2 regions of the Pseudoduganella sp. HUAS MS19 genome follow, and region 2 is predicted to be linked to the other one. Evidence: riboswitches for the same ligand, from Rfam matches in the RefSeq annotation. Region 2 holds a riboswitch; the other holds the start of a gene.
The links. A riboswitch is a leader RNA that binds a small molecule or an ion and turns the genes downstream of it on or off. The one in region 2 is predicted to bind glycine.
Positions count from the first base shown of each region.

Region 1 (9,362 bases), 1.7 Mb from region 2:
GCCGACGATGTCGGCAACGCGCTTCTCAAGCGCCGGGTCGGTCTTGATTGCGCTGCTTACGCGGGGCCAGTCGGCCAGCGGCGCCGCCGCGGCGGGAAGCGCCATCGCAACTGCCGCAATCAGCAGGGAATACTGTTTCATCCTGTCTCCTTTTATGGCTGTCGCAGGAAAGCGCGGTACCACTTTCCGCTTTCCTTCAGCCGCCGTTCTTGCGTTGTGTAATCGATGTGGACCAGGCCGAAGCGGCGCAGGTAGCCCTCCGCCCATTCAAAGTTGTCGACCAGGCTCCAGGCGAAGTAGCCCTTCACCGGCACGCCGGCTGCGATCGCATCCCTCATCGCTCCCAGGTGGCGCGCGAGGTAGCGGCGGCGGCCTGCATCGGCCACGCAGCCGTCAGCCAGCACTTCATCGTCGTAGCAGGAGCCGTTCTCGGTGATGTACAACTCCTTCGGCGCGTAGTCGGCATGAATGCGGACAAGCAGCTCGCTCATGCCTTCCGGCGCCACTTCCCAGCCCATCGCGGTCGTTTCCGCGCCGGCCGGCGGCGGCAGCACGCGCGCATCCAGCGGCACGTGGCCGGGCGCGTCCGCAACCGTTTCGGGGAAATAGTAGTTCACGCCCATGAAATCGGTCGCTGCCGCGATCGCCTCCATATCGCCCTCGTGCACCACCGGCGCCGCTGCCCCAACCTGACCCAGGGTCGCCGCCGGATAACCCCGGCCATGCAGCGGATCGAGGAACCAGCGGTAACGCAGGCCGTCGTGGCGCTCGCATGCAGCACGATCCGCTTCGTTCGGGCTGGCGGCGCGCAGCGGGTGCAGGCTGAGGGAAATGCCGACCCTTGCGCCGGGCACATTTTCGCGGATCAGCGGCACGGCCTTGCCGTGCGAGAGCAAGACGTGATGGCACACCTGCAGCGCGGTGCCGAAATCGGTCAGGCCTGGTGCGTGCAGGCCTTCGAAGTTGCCCAGGATGGCGGTGCACCACGGTTCGTTGTGCGTGATCCAATGCTGGACCCGATCGCCCAGCCGGCGCGTTACGGCATCCACGAACTCGAGGTAGCGCTGCACCGTATCGCGCTCGGCCCAGCCGCCCCGGTCCTGCAGGTATTGCGGCAGATCCCAGTGGTACAAGGTAGCCCATGGCTGGATGCCTCGTTCCAGCATGCCGTCCACCAGGCGCGAATAGAAATCCAGGCCTTTCCTGTTGGGCACCGCTCCGCACTGGGACACAATGCGCGGCCAGGCAATGGAAAAGCGGTAGGCATTCAAACCCATGTCGCGGGCGATATCCAGATCCTCCGGCCAGCGGTGGTAATGGTCGCACGCCACCAAGCCGCTGGAACCGTCGCGCACCTTGCCTGGTGTGGCGGCAAAGCGGTCCCAGATCGATTCCGCCCGCCCGTCTTCGCGTCCGGCTCCTTCGATCTGGTATGACGAGGTGGCGCAGCCCCACAGGAAATCGCGGGCAAAGTCGCTGCGCACCGGGGCGCCTGGTTCAGTCTGGTCTGGAATAGTCATAGTCATTAAGTGTACAGGATTTGGAAAGGTTTCCACATTCAGCCGAAAAAAAGGGCGCAAGCGCCCTCTTTCCCGGTTCAGTTCATGCAGCGGCCTTGCGCTTCGCGCTTGCCGCCTTGGCCAGGGACGCCCGCAGCGTTACCGTCACCGGGAAGCTGCGCGTCACCGTGCGCCGCAGGTCATAACAGCGGTTCAACAGCGCACTCAAGCCATTCATCGTCATTTCTCGCCATGGCATATGGACGGTAGTCAGGCGCGGCGCCGAAAATTCCGCACTGGGCGTATCGTCGTAAGCGATAACGGACAGGTCGTTCGGCACGCGGATGCCCGCCTCCTGGAAATAGGACAGCGCACCAACTGCCATTTCATCGTTGGCGCAAAACAGGGCCGTGCAGCGATGTCCCGACTCCACCAGCTCCTTGGCCGCAGCCCAGCCGCCGGCCGGCGAGAAATCGCTTTCGGCAACCCACATGCGGCTGGTGTCGACGCCGCCATCCTGCAGTTCCTCCATGAAGCCTTCGATGCGCGCCACGTTGTCGGCGAGGCGCGACGGACCGGCCACCACGGCGATATCGCGGTGCTTGTGGTCCAGCAGCGCGCGCGCCGCCAGACGGCCGCCCAGCTTGTGGTCCACGGTGAAGCACTGGTCCGGAATGCTGGCCAGGCTGTGGTTCAGCACCACGATCCTGCCCTGCTGCGTGCCCAGCGCCGCGATGTCTTCATCCAGCAAGGCGCTGGTCATGACGATCAGGCCGTCGCAGCCGCGTTCCATCAGGAACTGGATGCCGTCCTTGGCCTGCTTGCGCTCATCGCCCAGGCCGACACCGAAGGCAACCACCATATGCAGGCCGGCGGCGCGCAGTTCGGTGTCGATAATCTGCAGGATAGGCGTGTAGAAAGTGCCGCTCAGGACCGGGATATAAACGCCGATCATCTGGCTGGTGCCGGTCAGCAGCGTACGCGCAGCATGCGACGGCCGGAATCCCAGTTCGTCGATCGCCTTCTTTACCTTTTCAAGCGTGGCCGGCGACACCGAACCTTTGCCGCTGACTACGCGGGAGGCGGTGCCCAGTCCTACGCCCGCCAGGCGGGCTACGTCTTTGATAGTGGCCACTGGAATCCTTTTCTTCTTATAACGTCATCGCGAGCATACTTGAAGCGCCCGCCAATTCAAAGCGCTTGCCGCTGCCCGGATCGAACAGCGAAACGCGTTGTGCATCAATCTCGAATGCGACCGTATCATCCGGCGCAATCGCACGGCTGCCTTGCACAATGCAGGAAAGCTGCTTGCCGGCGCAATCCAGCCACACCACGCGGTGGGCGCCCATCGGTTCCACCAGCGTTACCCTGCCCTGCATCGAACCGCCAGGCGCCAGCGAAATGTGTTCCGGACGCACGCCCAGCACGGCCTTGCGCCCGCCGCCAGCCGACGCGGCGTCGCCCATCGCCAGACGCAGGCAGCCACCGGAGAACATGCCGGCGGCATCGACTTCGCCTTCGATGAAGTTCATGGCTGGCGCCCCCAGGAAACCGGCAACGAACAGGTTCGCAGGCCGCTCATATACCTCGCCGGGGGTGCCGACCTGCTGTACCTGTCCCGCCCGCATCACGACAATGCGGCTGGCAAGCGTCATCGCCTCTACCTGGTCATGCGTCACGTAAATCATGGTCGCGCCAAGGCGCTGGTGCAGCAGCTTGAGCTCGCGCCGCAAATCCGTACGCAGCTTTGCATCGAGGTTGGAGAGCGGCTCGTCGAACAGGTAGACGCCGGCTTCGCGCACCAGCGCACGGCCGATCGCCACCCGTTGCCGCTGGCCGCCTGACAGCGCGGCTGGCTTGCGGCCAAGCAGTTCGCCCAGGTGCAGCATTTCGGCCACGCGCTCCACGCGGCACCTGATCTCCGCCTTCGCCACGCCAGCAATGCGCAGGCCGAATGACATATTCATTTCGACCGTCATGGTCGGATACAGCGCATAAGACTGGAATACCATGCCTATTCCGCGCTCGCTCGGATCGGTGCGCGACATGTCCTTGCCGCCGATCTCGATGGATCCGCCGCTGGTTTCCGCCAATCCCGCGATACTGTGCAACAGGGTCGACTTGCCGCAACCGGAAGGCCCCAGCAGGACGAGGAATTCCCCCTCTTCCACCTCGAGGTCGAGGCCGCGGATGATGGCGTTGCCGCCCAGGGTAATGTCCAGCTTCTTCAGGCTTACATTCGACATCGGTTCAACCTTTCACGGCACCTGCGGCGATGCCGCGCACGAACCAGCGGCCAGACAGGAAATAGATCGCCAACGGCACCAGCGCCGTCAGGATCGTGGCTGCCATATTGACGTTGTAAAGACGGGTGCCCGTCGTCGTATTGATCACATTATTCAGCTGAACGGTCATTGGCAGGTTTTCTCGCCCCGCAAAAACCAGGCCAAGAATATAGTCGTTCCATACGCCGGTAAGCTGCATGATGGCCGCCACCACCAGCATCGGCACCGACAAAGGCAGCATCACATGCCAGAAGATGCGCCAAAAACCGCCGCCATCGATACGCGCCGCATGGAACAGCTCCCGCGGCAGCGCGGCATAGTAATTGCGGAACAGGAGCGTCAATACCGGCATGCCGAATACCAGGTGCACGAGCACGATTGCCGGAAGCGAACCAAAAACACCCAGCCCGGCCATCATGCGCACCAGCGGGTAGATCATCACTTGCACCGGCACGAAGGCGCCCAGCAGCAGGATGCCGAACAACAGGTTGGCGCCGCGCGGCCGCCAGAACGACAAGGCGTATCCATTGAGCGCGCCCAGCGCAATGGGCAGCACGGTACTTGGTATGGCAATCCGTACGGAATTCCAGAACCCGCCCTGCACGCCCTCGCAGGCAGCACCAGTGCAAGCCTCGCTCCAGGCAGCACGCCAGGCTTCCAGCGTTGGCGCCAGCGGCAGCGCAAAGATATTTCCCGACCGGATTTCATCCATCGGTTTCAACGACGTCACCAGCATCACGTAGAGCGGCAGCAGGAAGAACAGCGCCGCGCTGGCCAAAAAGGCGTACAGGCCGATACGTGGAGCCTTCATGCCGCGCCCTTCCGGCTGCGGGCATAGGCCCAGGGTGCCAGCAACGCCAGCACCGTCAGCAGCAATACCACGGCACCGGCCGAAGCCAGTCCGATATTCGCACGCAGGAACAAATGATCCATGATGAACTTCGCCGGTACCTCGCTTGCCGTGCCAGGTCCGCCCTGGGTCATCGACACAACGGCGTCGTACAGCTTCACCACCATGGTCGCCAGCAGGATGAAAACCGTCGCCAGCGTCGGCGCCAGCATCGGCAACACGATGGAGACGTAAACCCGCCACGCCGGAATGCCATCCAGGCGTGCAGCCTTCCAGATTTCCGGGTCGACGCCGCGCAGGTCGGCCAGCATCAGCGCCATCACGAAACCCGATGCCTGCCAGACCGAGGCCAGCACGACCGTGTAGAGCACCATGTCCTGGTCGACAAGCCAGTCGATTTCCACGCCTGGAATGCCGCCGGGTGTCAGGATCCACTGCCACACCAGCCCCGTTGCGACGAACGACATCGCATAGGGATAGAGGAAGACCGTGCGCAACGCCCCTTCGCCCGCCACCTGGCGATCGATCGCCGCCGCCAGCAGGAAGCCGATCAGCATGCATGCCAGCACAAACAATACGCCGAACAGCGCCAGGTTATGCAGCGACAACAGCCAGCGCTCATTGTCGAACAGGCGTTCATACTGCGCCAAGCCGACCAGCCTGTTGGTCGCGATGCTGCGCGAACTGGTGAGGGAAACGTAGAACGTCCAGGCGAATGAACCAAGGTAGCCCACGCAGACCGTCAGCAGCATCGGCACCAGCGCCGCATAGGACATGGCTCGACCCACCGTTTTAATTCCTCAGCGCCGCGGCCAGCGACTTCTGCGCCTTTTCAACCGGCATTGGCGTGTTCCAGTAAGCGGTCAGCGCATCCTGCACGGCACCGTTCTGGTCAGGTGTCAGGTAAATCTCCGGCGCGCCGACCTGGCGATTGCGATCGCGCATGATGTCGGCGCCGGCCCGGGCACAGGCATCGAGCTGGCTTGTATCGGCATCGGCGCGCGGCGGCACCGAGCCTTTCAGCTTATTGAAGCTCACCTGGGTCGAAGGTGCCAGGAGCACTTTCGTCATCAGCTTCTGTGCCTGCTGCACCTCCGCGCGATCCGAGCGAGGAAAAACGAACGCGTCGCCCTGGATCAGGTACGGCGAGTTTGCACCAAGGCCCGGGATGCAACCGTAATCGACACCAGGCGCCATTCTCGCATTGCTGAATTCCGCCTTGGCCCAGTCACCCATAATCTGCACGCCAGCCTTGCCGCTGACCAGCATCGCAGTGGCATCATTCCAGTTGCGGCCAGGCGATGCTGGATCGACGTACGTTTGCAGGCGCTTGTATGCGAGCAGCACCTTGCGCACCGGCTCGGAGGTGATGGCACGCTGGTCACGGTCGCGCATCACCTGCAGGTAGAGCTGGCGCCCGCCCATATTGGCCAGCAGCGATGCAAACAGGATGTGCTCCTGCCAGGCTTGCCCGCCGTGCGCCAACGGAACCAGTCCGGCGGCCTTCAGCTTGTCCAGCGCAGCAAACAGTTCATCGACTGTTGCGGGTTCTTTTACGATGCCGGCCTTCTTGAATGCAAGTTTGGAATACCAGATCCAGGTCTGCATGTGGATGTTCATCGGCATTGCGTAATAATGGCCGTCGATACGGATGGTGTTGACGATGGGTTCCGGCAGCGTGGATTCCCAGCGCTCCTGGCGCGCAACATCATCCAGTTGCACCAGCATTTCCTGGTCCACGATGTCGAGGAACTGCTTGGAGATATTGAACTGCGCCGCAGTTGGCGCCTTGCCTCCAACCATGCGGTTGAGCGTTACCGCGCGGGCCTGCTCGCCACCGGCGATCGCCGTATCAATCCAAGTGCCGCCAGCCGCGCGGTAGGCATTCGCGAGCTGTTTGACGGCCGCCGATTCGCCCCCCGAAGTCCACCAGTGAATCACTTCTGCGCTCGGCCCGGCCGCCTGCGCGGACGCGGCGCCAAGCGCTATTGCGCCAGCCAATAACTGCTTAAACATCCCGTCTCCTGTCGTGTGCCGCTTATTTTTGGAAACGTTACCAATTTCCCGGGCGGGTGTCAACAGAATAACAGGAAAGGTCCCCTTGGCGAAAACGCAACGTGTATCGGAAAACGATTGAAATCGTATAAATCCCTGGGATATCCTGAATTCGCTGCCGGTGCACACCGGTCGCGTGATCGGGAGAGTTTGTCCCACCCATGGACAACGCCGAAGGAGCAAGCCGCCCCCGGAATCTCTCAGGCCAAAGGACCGGTCGCGCGTTTTCAAAACTCTGAAGAGCCGCCGGCAAAGTATCGCTGGCGCACCGAAGGAGCAAGCAGGCCGCCAACGCCTGTGAAACTCTCAGGTCCAGCACAGAGGGGGCAATCACCTCGCACCTCAAAGAAAATCTGATCAACCTTCAGAGGAGTAGTCACATGCATACGCATCGACTCTGGCTGCGCATTGCCTGCGCAGCGATGATGGCCGCCCCGTTCCTGGCACAAGCAGACAACGGCGCGGCACTGCAGGCCGCCAAACGCGGACTCGCACAATTCGCCGAGCATCAGCAGGCGATCCGTCCCGGCAGCGCACCGGTCGACTTCCCGCTCGATGTCACTGACGTCAGCGATTTGAAGCAGGCAAAGGTAAGCCATGGCTTCGAAGTATATTCCGTGAATCCAAAAGAGCTGCTGGCACGCGGCGATCTGGCGTCGCTGGCCAAGCCAACGGGCGAGTGGCGCTTCGTCATTTCCTTGCACGGCAAGCCGATCGGACTGGCAACTGTGCAACAAGTAAATGGCCGCTATGAAACCGTCGCCTATGGCGCCTCCGTGCTGGCGAAGGACGTGGACGCTGCCATGAGCGTTCACGGCAACAGTGCGCGTTCCAACCTGCGCTTCATCCGAATCTACCAAGCGCGCGCCGACTTGCTGGAGGTGGATCGTGCCAAGTTCGCTCCCCTGCATTCGGCTCGGGAATCGCTGCTGCTTCAAAAGAACGGCAACCAGCTGGTGGAAGGCGCGGATTTGCTGGAGCCATTGCGCGCCGCGGTCAAAGCCAATATCGAAGCATTCCGCTAAGGAGAAACCGACTATGAAAATCGCAAAAATCGTGGCCGGTGCAGCGCTGGTGCTGGCCCTTCCCTCCGCCTTTGCGCAATGGCGCACCTTGAATGTTCCGTTGACCATCCAGGAGCACAGCCAGTGGTGCTGGTCCGCGTCCAGCAAAGCGGTCCTCAATTTTTACAACCGGACGCCAAGCCAGTGCCAGATCGTGAACTGGGCCTACGGCATCAACTACGCTTGCGGCAACAGCACCTTCAACTGGAACAGCTACGCCAATCGCCCGAACAATATGTACGGCACTTCCGGCAGTGTGCAGAACATCCTGTACAACTGGGGGGTGCCAAATACTGCGGTCAATAACTACCTGTCGTGGAATTCGGTGGTAAATGAGATCAACGGCAACCGTCCCTTCGTGATCCGCTACGGCTGGACCAATGGAGGCGGCCATATCATGGTCGGACGCGGCTATGAGACCTATAACGGAACCAACTACATTTACATCATGAACCCGTGGCCAGGCGAAGGCCAGACGTACCGCACCTTTGCTTCTGCCGTCAGTGCATACGACCACAATTGGACACATACGCAGCGCATGAACGTCAGCCCTTGAGCATAAAAGCCCGCCGGCACTGGGCTGGCGGGCTTCTTGTCATTGCTTAGTTGCTGCCACCCAATTGCTCAAGCCGGGCGGCCCATTTCTTCGACTCCTCGACATTGCGGGCGGTGCCGACGCCGTTTTCAAGCAGGTAGACCAGCTTGCGGATCGCAGTCGCATCGCCCTGCTCCGCCGCCTGGCGATAATAGCTTGCAGCCTGGCTGTAATCTTTCTTGACGCCTTGGCCCATCCAGTACATGCCGGCCAGCCTTACCTGCGCCTGCGCGCTGCCCAGCTTTGCCGCCTGCTGGTACACGACCGCAGCCTGCGCCAGGTCAACCGGACCGCCCTTGCCCAGGTCCAGCATCACGGCGAGGTTGGTGGCGGCATCCTTGTTATCCTGCGCCGCAGCCTTGGTGAACCATGCGCGGGCAAGTGCCTGGTCCTCCGCAACGCCATCGCCGCTGGAATACAGCAGGCCCGCGTAGAACTGCGCCATTGCATGCCCTTGTTCGGCCGCCTTCAGGTACCACTCCAGCGCCTGGGCCGCATCCTTCGGCACCGTATTGCCGGTGTGGTAGGCCACAGCCAGGTCGTATTGGGCGTTGGCATCGCCGGCCACTGCACGCTTGCGTATCGGCGCGAGCGGGCCGGCGGCCTGGCGCTCCATCGCAGCAATCAGGTTCAGAGCCTCCTGCGCATTTTTGCTGCCCGCGGCGAGTGCCTTCTGGTACCACTGCTTGGCCTGCGCCTGGTCCGCCGGCACGCCCCGGCCTTCGAGATACATGCCGGCCACTTGCTCGATCGCACCGACATCGTTCTGCTCGACAGCCTTGCGCAACAGGCCCAGGGCGCCAGCACCATCCTGCCTGGTGCCCCGGCCGGCTGCCATCAGGCCTGCCAGCTGGCGCATCGCAGGGACATGTCCCTGGTCGACCGCGCGCGTGTACCATTTCACGGCCTCTGTGTCGTTCTGGTCAGTGCCCTGGCCACGCTCATACATCATGCCCAGGTTGAACTGCACATTAGGATCGTTGCTGCGGGTTGCCTGTTCAAAGAAGCCACGGA
Region 1 is NZ_CM132133.1:2,214,697-2,224,058, reverse strand. It holds gene ACWBU6_RS10190 (glycoside hydrolase family 3 N-terminal domain-containing protein) at 1-141, opposite strand, end outside; gene ACWBU6_RS10185 (GH1 family beta-glucosidase) at 153-1,526, opposite strand; gene ACWBU6_RS10180 (LacI family DNA-binding transcriptional regulator) at 1,603-2,634, opposite strand; gene ACWBU6_RS10175 (ABC transporter ATP-binding protein) at 2,651-3,745, opposite strand; gene ACWBU6_RS10170 (carbohydrate ABC transporter permease) at 3,750-4,595, opposite strand; gene ACWBU6_RS10165 (carbohydrate ABC transporter permease) at 4,592-5,410, opposite strand; gene ACWBU6_RS10160 (ABC transporter substrate-binding protein) at 5,427-6,650, opposite strand; glycine riboswitch at 6,821-6,915, shown strand; gene ACWBU6_RS10155 (hypothetical protein) at 7,070-7,714, shown strand; gene ACWBU6_RS10150 (C39 family peptidase) at 7,728-8,309, shown strand; gene ACWBU6_RS10145 (SEL1-like repeat protein) at 8,356-9,362, opposite strand, start outside.
Region 1: another riboswitch for glycine. It lies ahead of ACWBU6_RS10155 (hypothetical protein); the one in region 2 lies ahead of gcvT (glycine cleavage system aminomethyltransferase GcvT).

Region 2 (9,362 bases):
TGCGTCCGGTTGAGATCCGCTATGACTCCGCAGCACCAACGACGGCTCAACTGACGTTGACCCTTGCATCTGGGAATTTGCGTTTTTACAACGCATACGGCCGGCGCGACATCCTGCGCCAATCGGTCGCAGGCTGGCGCCTCGAGTTCACGGCCGCAGTGAACGAATATGGCGGCCTTGTGCTGCAGGCCGCTCTGTGTGATGTGGATAGATCTCATTTGCCGTGCGACAACGGTCCGTTGAAGGAGTTCTTTATTACGGCAGTCGGCAACTGGCTGCGCACCGTGGCGCCGGCGGTGCTCAAGAGAACGGCAATGCGCCGCGCGGTGATCGGGCGCGAGAGCTTCCTGCGCCAATACATTTACCCCATGGTAGTCGAAAAGCTGCAGCGCCGCCTCGATTCCCTGCCGGATTATGTTGCGTCGCGTGATGGCGTGGCCCAGGTCAATCCACAGCAATGCCAGAACGAGAAGTCGGGTGTCGAGGCGACCCTGAACAATGGCGAACGTGCCCGTTTTATCCGCAACGGCAATGGCTGGACCTACCGCGACCACGTACTGCTGAACTGGCAGGAAGCCAACCGTACCTTGCACGACCGCGAGTCGGAGCAGGACTTGCAATGCACGGTGACCATGGGCCGCCAGGCCGGTCCCGATGGCGTGCAGCGTCCGACTATCGATATCAGCAGTGTGCTGGGCCGCTATGAGTGGGACAGCGTGAAGCAGGAGTTGCCACTGTCGCGCCAGCGCAGCTATATGGGCAAGGCCTGGGCGCGCGCCACGCTGCAATGGTCGCTACGCCTGCAATGGCGGGCCGAGAATGGCCGGGTCGGGGTGGCCGCGCTGGCGCGCAAGGGTGTGCCGGCCACCGACGCCGGAACCACGGGTATTTACGTGGTGTCGGACCCGCTGCCGCATCTGCTGAATGTGCAGCGCGTCAACCTGTGGTGGGAAGGCAATGCTGCCAGCCTGGCCTCGGTTCAACAGGATATTGCCGGTTTCCTGGCAACGGCTACCGGCGACATGTTCGCCGCCGTTGCCGAGGGCCTGGCCCCAGGGCGCAAGCTGGGCTGCCGTGACTTGCGCATCAACGAGTCTGGTGACATAGAAATTGAACTGGGGGAATGAAGCATGTCTGTTCTGATGACATCTGTGCCGGTGGCGCAGGTCCGAAAGTGGGGCGGCGCCAGTGCGTCGGGCGCCTTGAGTTTTGCTGCTGCGCGCATTGCGCGCATTGTGCTGCAACGCGAACCGATGGCGAGCGAGGCGCTGTCGTGGACTACCTTGTACAGCTGCCAGGGCGAGGCCGTGCGCGGCCGCGCTGAACTGGCGCTGCACCTGCTGGCGCGCCCGGAACTGGCGGAGCTGGACGTGAAAGAGCGCCTGCTGCGCGCATACAACGCGGTGTTCGACCGTTATGATCCTTCGCAGCCGGCGGACATGGCCTACTGGCGCAGCCAGGTGACTGCAGGCCGCGATCTGCCCGCGCTGGTGCGGCAGGAACTGGTGCCGCTGTACGAATCCGGCTACCGTTCCAGCCCTTGCGCGGCGCCTGCAATGGCGCGCTCGCCGCTGTTCGTGGTGCGCGATGGTTCCGGCTTGCCGCTGGTGTTTACGGTTGGCGCCAACCGCTCGCTCTATATGTTCCGCCGCACGCCATTCGGGCGCTGGTCGCAGACCGACCTGAGCGGCATGCTGCCTTTGAACCAGCCGGGCAAGGTGCAAGCTTTGGATGTGCAGCAGGCGCCGGATGGAACGATTGCGCTGGCGCTGGCAGTCGCCCCATGGGCCAGCGGCGGCAGCCCGACCTTGCATGTGGCCGTAGGCATCTCCAATCATCTGGACGAAGCGGGCTGGGTCGAGGCCATGCGCGGAATGGCGCCGCGCCACGTTCCGGAAGTGCGGGATGATGTGACACGCATTTCGTTCGGCCTGCTGCAGTCGGGTGCCGTACCGATGGTCCTGATGACTGCGGCGAGTACCTGGTATTTCAACGCGGCGATGAAAGGCCCTTTGACCGCCTGGGAGGAACAGGAAGACGAGGAATCGCTGGCAACGGCAATTGGCAGTTACCGCGTCCCAGGTGCCTGGCGACTGAGCGACACGCCTTGCGGGCGCACCTTGCGCTTCAATAGCTTCGCACGTGCCGCTGCATGGGGCATTGCAATCGACTACCAGGGCCTGCCGCGCCGTGCGGCCAGCCTGCACTTGGCGCCTTCCAATGTGCCGAACGTGCCGGATGTGTTCGTGGCGGGCGAGAGCATCGTCGTCTATCGCGGCGGACAGTCGGTCCCGCAGCCGGTTGCGAACATCGGCGGGGCCTGCCTGGTATGGAGCGAATCCACCACAAGCGGCGAACACCTGGCGTATGGCGACGGCGCCGGCGGCCTGTGGCTGGTTTGCAGGAAGCAGGGCGGTCATTGGAGTATGCCGGTGCCGATCGCGACGACGCTGGTCATGGCGGCCTTGATGGCGGCGCCCAACCAGGACGGCGTGCATGCAATCGGCGTGACGCCAGGCGGTGCGCTGGCCTGGCTGCGCTTTAATTCCGATGGGGCCCAGGTAGGAGCGGAAGAAATTACCCAGGCAGCGGTCTGGGATGACGAGGCGCAGGATGTGCAGCGCGCCGCACGGGGGGCGCGCAGCGTAGCTTAATGCTTGTCGCGCGTCAGGAATGCGTCGACGATGCTGGCGATCCAGCAGGCCAGCAGGATCCAGCCTGCCGTGGAGGTGCCGGGCGTGATGCTGGCTTTGGCCAGGCGCTGGGTGATGAGGATCGGGTCGGGCGGTAAAGTACCGCTCAAGGCTTCTTCCATCAAAACCGCGGTGGCTTTCCATAAGCCATACATCAGCCAGCAGAACACCGCCAGCGCCGGCAGCATGAACAGCAGGCCGCGCCCCGGGCGCTTCAGTACAATGAACTGGCCAAGGCCGGGGAAGCCGAGTCCGGAAAACAGGGCTGCTTTGTGAGATAGCTTCATTCAGGTTCCATTAAAAAACGCCGGCACCTTACGGTACCGGCGTTTTGCGTTTCAGGCAAGCGTACGGTTATGCGTAGTCGCTGACCGGAATGCAGGCGCAGAACAGGTTGCGGTCGCCGTACACGTTGTCGGCGCGGCCAACTGGCGGCCAGTACTTCTGCTTGCGCAGCGACGGTACCGGGTAGGCTGCTACTTCGCGGCTGTACTTGCGGCCCCACTTGTCGGCCAGCAGCACTTCGGCCGTGTGCGGGGCGAATTTCAGCGGGTTGTCCAGCTTGTCGAATTCGCCCGATTCCACCTTAGCGATTTCGGCGCGGATGGCGATCATGGCGTCGATGAAGCGGTCCAGTTCAACCTTCGATTCGGACTCGGTCGGCTCGATCATCAGCGTGCCTGGAACAGGGAAGCTCATGGTCGGTGCGTGGAAGCCGAAGTCCATCAGGCGCTTGGCCACGTCTTCGTTGCTGATGCCGGTGGCGTCGGTCAGTGGGCGCAGGTCCAGGATGCACTCGTGTGCAACCAGGCCGTCGTGGCCCGAGTACAGCACTGGGAAGTGCGGCGCCAGGCGGCGCGCAACGTAGTTGGCGTTCAGGATCGCGGTTTCGGTTGCCGCGGTCAGGCCTTCGCCGCCCATCATGGCGATATACATCCAGGAGATCGGCAGGATCGATGCTGAGCCGAACGGCGCTGCCGAGATCGAGCCGATGCCGTCTTCGCTGCGCACATAGCCGTTGGAGCGCTGGTTCGGCAGGAACTTGGCCAGGTGCGCGCCAACGCCGATCGGGCCGACGCCTGGGCCGCCACCGCCGTGCGGGATGCAGAAGGTCTTGTGCAGGTTCAGGTGCGATACGTCGCCGCCGAACGCGCCTGGGCCGGCCACGCCAACCAGTGCGTTCATGTTGGCGCCGTCCACGTACACCTGGCCGCCGTGGCCGTGGATGATTTCGCACAGTTCGGTGATGCCGTCTTCGAACACGCCGTGGGTCGATGGGTAGGTCACCATCACGCAGGCCAGGTTCTTGGAGTGCTGTTCGGCCTTGGCTTTCAGGTCGGCCAGGTCCACGTTGCCCTTGTCGTCGCAGGCGGTCACCACCACCTGCATGCCGACCATGGCGGCGGAAGCAGGGTTGGTGCCGTGTGCCGAGGATGGGATCAGGCAGATGTTGCGGTGGCCTTCCCCGCGCGATTCATGGTACTTCTTGATCACCAGCAGGCCTGCGTATTCGCCTTGCGAACCGGCGTTAGGCTGCAGGGAAACGGCGGCGTAGCCGGTCACGGCGCACAGCATCTCTTCCAGCTGGGCGATCATTTCGCGGTAGCCGACGGTCTGGTCGTTTGGCGCGAACGGGTGGATCGACGAAAACTCCGGCCAGGTCACCGGAATCATTTCGCTGGTGGCGTTCAGCTTCATGGTGCAGGAGCCCAGCGGGATCATGGTGCGGTCCAGCGCCAGGTCCTTGTCGGCCAGGGAACGCAGGTAGCGCAGCATTTCGGTTTCGCTGTGGTAGCGGTTGAAGGTCGGATGCTCCAGGTAGGCGGAAGTACGCACCAGCGCTTCAGGGAAGTTGCGGTCGACGGCTGCTTCAACGGCGTCGAAGTCAGGCGCAGCCTTGCCGCCGCTGAACACGTTCCACAGTGCCGCCAGGGTGTCGCGGTCAACAGTTTCGTCCAGCGACACGCCGACGTGCTTGGCGTCGATCTTGCGCAGGTTGATGCCGGCGGCAACGGCGGCTGCGTGCAGCGCGTCAGCCTTGTCGGTGGCGACGGTCAGGGTGTCGAAGAACGATTCGTTGACCGAGTAACCCAGGGACTTCAGGTTGGCGGCCAGGATACCGGTGTAGCGGTGGGTGCGTTCGGCGATCTGCTTCAGGCCTTTAGGACCATGGTAGACGGCGTACATGGACGCCATCACGGCCAGCAGCACCTGTGCGGTACAGATGTTGGAGGTCGCCTTTTCGCGGCGGATGTGCTGTTCGCGGGTTTGCAGGGCCAGGCGGTAAGCCTTGTTGCCGTTCTGGTCGACGGTTACGCCAACCAGGCGGCCTGGCATGGAGCGCTTGTATTCGTCGCGGGTCGCCATGTAGCCGGCGTGCGGGCCGCCAAAGCCCAGCGGTACGCCGAAGCGCTGCGAGTTGCCGACGACAACGTCGGCGCCCCATTCGCCCGGCGGCGTCAGCATGGTCAGTGCCAGCAGGTCGGCGGCAACGATCACCATGGCGCCGCTGGCCTTTACGGTTTCAACGGCGGCGCGGTAGTCGCGCACAACGCCGTTCACGCCCGGGTATTGCAGCAGCACGCCGAAAGCGTCAGTCACGCCGGCCAGCTCGGACGGGTCGAAGGTCTTGACGGTGATGCCCAGCGGTTCGGCGCGGGTCTGCACCACTTCCAGGGTTTGCGGCAGCACGTCGTTGGCGACGTAGAAGGTGTTTGACTTGGACTTGCCGACGCGCTGGATCAGGGTCATGGCTTCGGCAGCGGCGGTGCCTTCGTCGAGCATGGACGAGTTGGCGATGGCCATGCCGGTCAGGTCGATCAGCACCTGCTGGAAGTTCAGGATCGCTTCCAGGCGGCCCTGGGAGATCTCTGGCTGGTACGGCGTGTAAGCGGTGTACCAGGCTGGGTTTTCGAAGATGTTACGCAGGATCACGCCCGGGGTGTGGGCGTTGTAGTAACCCTGGCCGATCAGGGATTTCAGCACCTTGTTCTTGGAGGCGATGCCTTTCAGCTTGGCCAGCGCTTCGTTTTCCGGCAGCGGCTGGAAGAATTGGCCCAGGGGCAGGGCGCTCTTGTTGCGGATGCCTGGCGGGACGATGGCGTCGATCAGGGCGGCGCGGCTTGCGTAGCCGAGCACGTCCAGCATTTGCTGCTGTTCTGCGGCTTCCGGGCCGATGTGGCGGGCGATGAATGCATCGCGGGCTTCAAGTTGGGTCAGGCTGGTGCGGGTCATGGTGGGAAATCTCTTGGCCAGAATGTGAAAAGGGCCCGCACACAGCGGGCCCGATAATGCAGTAATTAGTGCGCTACGTTGCCGTAAGCAGCGGCGTCCAGCAGGCCGTTGATGGCGTTGGCGTCGCTAGGCTTGATCTTGAACAGCCAGTTCGCGTAGGCGTCGGCGTTGATCGATTCAGGTGCGCCGACCACGGCGTCGTTCACGGCGACCACTTCGCCCGATACCGGGGCGTAGATGTCGGAAGCGGCTTTCACCGACTCCACCACTGCGGCGTCGTCGCCGGCGGTGAACGATGCGCCTACTTTTGGCAGCTCGACGAACACGATGTCGCCCAGGGCGTCTTGCGCGAATTCGGTGATGCCGACGGTCACGGTGCCGTCCGCTTCAGCGCGTACCCACTCGTGGGACTCGGTGTACTTCAGGTCTGCTGGAATGTTGCTCATGTTGGCTCCAAGGCTAAGGTTTATTGTTTGTTTCTGCTCAAATTCTGGCTCAAGCAACCAGGATTTTACCGTTACGGACGAAAGGCAGCTTCACCACGGTGGCGGCCAGCTTCTTGTCGCGGATCTCCACGTGCACGGTGTCGCCCACGTTCACGCCCATCGGCACGCGCGCCAATGCGATCGCCTGCTGCATGGTCGGGGAGAAGGTGCCGGAAGTGATCTCGCCGGTTTCGCCGGAAGCGGCGATGACTTTCTGGTGGGCGCGCAGCACGCCGCCTTTTTCGCGCAGGATCAGGCCGACGAATTGTGCGTTCTGGCCTTTCGCTTGCAGCGCTGCCTTGCCGATGAAGTCGCGCTCGGAGACCAGGTCGATGGTCCATGCCAGGCCTGCGTCGAGCGGGTTCACGGTTTCGTCCATGTCCTGGCCGTACAGGTTCATGCCCGCTTCCAGGCGCAGGGTGTCGCGCGCGCCCAGGCCAGCAGGCTTGACGCCGGCTGCGTTCAGGGCGTTCCACAGCTTTTCCGCCTGTTCCGCCGCCACGCCGATTTCGAAACCGTCTTCACCGGTGTAGCCGGTGCGGGCAACCATGGCTTCGCCGAAGGCGGTGCCTGGCACCAGGGCCACGTTGAAGGGCTTCATTTCCGCGGTCGCTTCCTTGGCTTGCGGGATCACTTCCCATACCTTGGCGCGGGCGTTCGGGCCTTGCACGGCGATCAGGGCCATAGCATTGGCGCCATCGCGGCGCTGGGTGATGGCCAGGCCGGCGCCGGTGGCTTCATTCTGCTTGTTCATCCACGCGATGTCTTTTTCCGCGGTGCCGGCGTTGACCACCAGGCGGAACCATTCTTCGTTGATGAAGTAGATGATCAGGTCGTCGATGACAGTGCCTTCCGGGGTCAGCATGCAGGAGTACAGGGCCTTGCCCGATACCCGCAGCTTGTCGACATTGTTGGCGACCAGGCCGCGCAGGAAGGAACGTACGTTGGCACCCTTGATGTCAACCACGCACATATGGGCCACGTCGAACATGCCGACGTCGGTGCGCACGGCATGGTGCTCTTCGATCTGGGAGCCGTAGTTGACCGGCATGTCCCAGCCGCCGAAGTCGACCATGCGGGCGCCGAGGGCACGATGAGCGTTGTTGAGTGGGGTTGCTTTGAGCGTCATTGATACCTCAGGGCAGAGAATAGGGGTTAATAAACGTAAACATGAATACGCCTACCCCTCTGTCCTTGGTACCTGAGAGATAACGGGAAGGTATTCCCGCACGCCCCTTCGGTGGGCCCTGCGCCTTGGCGGGCCGCTCTCCAGAGTTTTAGCCCTTGCGGGCCCTTGTCCGGTCCTTTTGCCTGAGAGTTTCTGGGTAATGCCCCTTCGGCGCCAGCCGCTGCTGGTCTCTCCCGATCAAGACTTGCGACTATATGACAGGAGGGCAATAAAGTCAATCTTGACGCCCTTTCGCGAGCGCCTGCGCTAGAATGAGCGGACATCCATTTACAGAGTGGAGCGACCATGAGCGAAGAAAAGCAAAAGCGCGATACGGAGGCCTGGTTCACCCTGTCCGGCGACGTGAACAGCGATATGGTGCACCGCGTGTTCGACGCGGTGGCGGATATGACCGAGGACGGCATAGAAAAGGCCCACATCCTGATCCAGTCCAACGGCGGCTACGTGAGCGACGGCCTGTGCCTGCACAATTACCTGCGCAACTTGCCGATCAAGATCATTACCTACAACGGCGGCGCGGTGGCTTCGATTGCCGTGATCCTGTTCCTGTCCGGCGAAGAGCGCTATGCCAGCGAGACGGCGCGTTTCATGGTGCACAAATCGCACGCCAGCGCGCCGCACGGTGCGCGGCCCGATGCGCTGCGCATCATTGTCGAGGGCTTGCAGGCTGACGATGCCCGCACCGAATCGATCCTGCGCAAGCACGTGCAACTGACGGATGAACATTGGAATATCCACGCCTATTCCGACTTGCACCTGACGGCCCAGGATGCGGCCAAGGTGGGCCTGGTCAATGAAGTGGCCGACTTCAAGCCGCCCAAGGGCAAGCGCGTAACGAATATCTGAAGCGGCGCAGCCGCAGCGACAAGGGCCCGGAAGCATGCTCCCGGGCCCTTCGTGCGCCGCCGGTCATTTAGCGATTGCCGCTACGGCTGGCGGGGGTCTTCTTGTCGGTCTTGCTCTGGCGGCCGGCATCGGACTGCTGGCTGCCCGGCTGTGCGCCCGAACGCGACCCCTGGTCGGCGCTTTGGCGCGTGCCCGAACTCGAACTTTGCTTGCTGGATTTTTGCCTGGATTTCATGACAGTTCCTTTCTGAAGGATCGGAACTTCATCATGCTTTGTGCAATAGTAAAGGTGAATCGGAATACAACTGACTGGCGTGTAGGATTTAGCCTTGCACCATTGTGGTGCAAACTCAACTGTTTGACCACATTGCCGTAAATATTTACGGATTCTTTTGGTTTACCTATTGCCAGGCGGAAAGAATCTGCGACAATGTGAATAACCACCAAAGCCAGGTCAGACCATGCTTCCAGAAAACCCAACTTCTTCGGCGCCAAAAAAAGCGGTTACGCCGCGGCATGCCTTGCTGGAAAATCTGATAAGTCTGGTCAATAAGCACATTAGTGAACAGTTCGTCGAGCTGTCGACCCACTGGGCTGCCGAGCTGGTCGATGCGGACCACGCTGTCGACGTGAAAACCTTGCAAGCGCGCTTGCGTGCCGGTAACCGCCTGCGCACCGATCACTACGCCTTCCTTGGTATTTTCGCCAAACAGCTTGAGAACGACCTGCGCCTGGAAATTGCGCAACTGGCACCTGGCCAGAAGGCGCCAGTGCGCAAGATGGCAGAGTCGCTGTCCCTGGTATCCATGGAAGAAATGGACACCAAGGTCACTTTGGGCAGTTTCAGCAAGGCCTTTGAAGTCAAGTACGCCGATGGCCTCGCTACGCTCAATGTGCGCCTGGCGTTCCTGCTGG
Region 2 is NZ_CM132133.1:3,959,147-3,968,508, reverse strand. It holds gene ACWBU6_RS17895 (hypothetical protein) at 1-1,127, shown strand, start outside; gene ACWBU6_RS17890 (hypothetical protein) at 1,131-2,654, shown strand; gene ACWBU6_RS17885 (hypothetical protein) at 2,651-2,980, opposite strand; gene gcvP (aminomethyl-transferring glycine dehydrogenase) at 3,048-5,927, opposite strand; gene gcvH (glycine cleavage system protein GcvH) at 5,993-6,373, opposite strand; gene gcvT (glycine cleavage system aminomethyltransferase GcvT) at 6,423-7,541, opposite strand; glycine riboswitch at 7,591-7,695, opposite strand; glycine riboswitch at 7,702-7,787, opposite strand; gene ACWBU6_RS17865 (ATP-dependent Clp protease proteolytic subunit) at 7,887-8,447, shown strand; gene ACWBU6_RS17860 (hypothetical protein) at 8,515-8,682, opposite strand; gene ACWBU6_RS17855 (DUF1631 family protein) at 8,909-9,362, shown strand, end outside.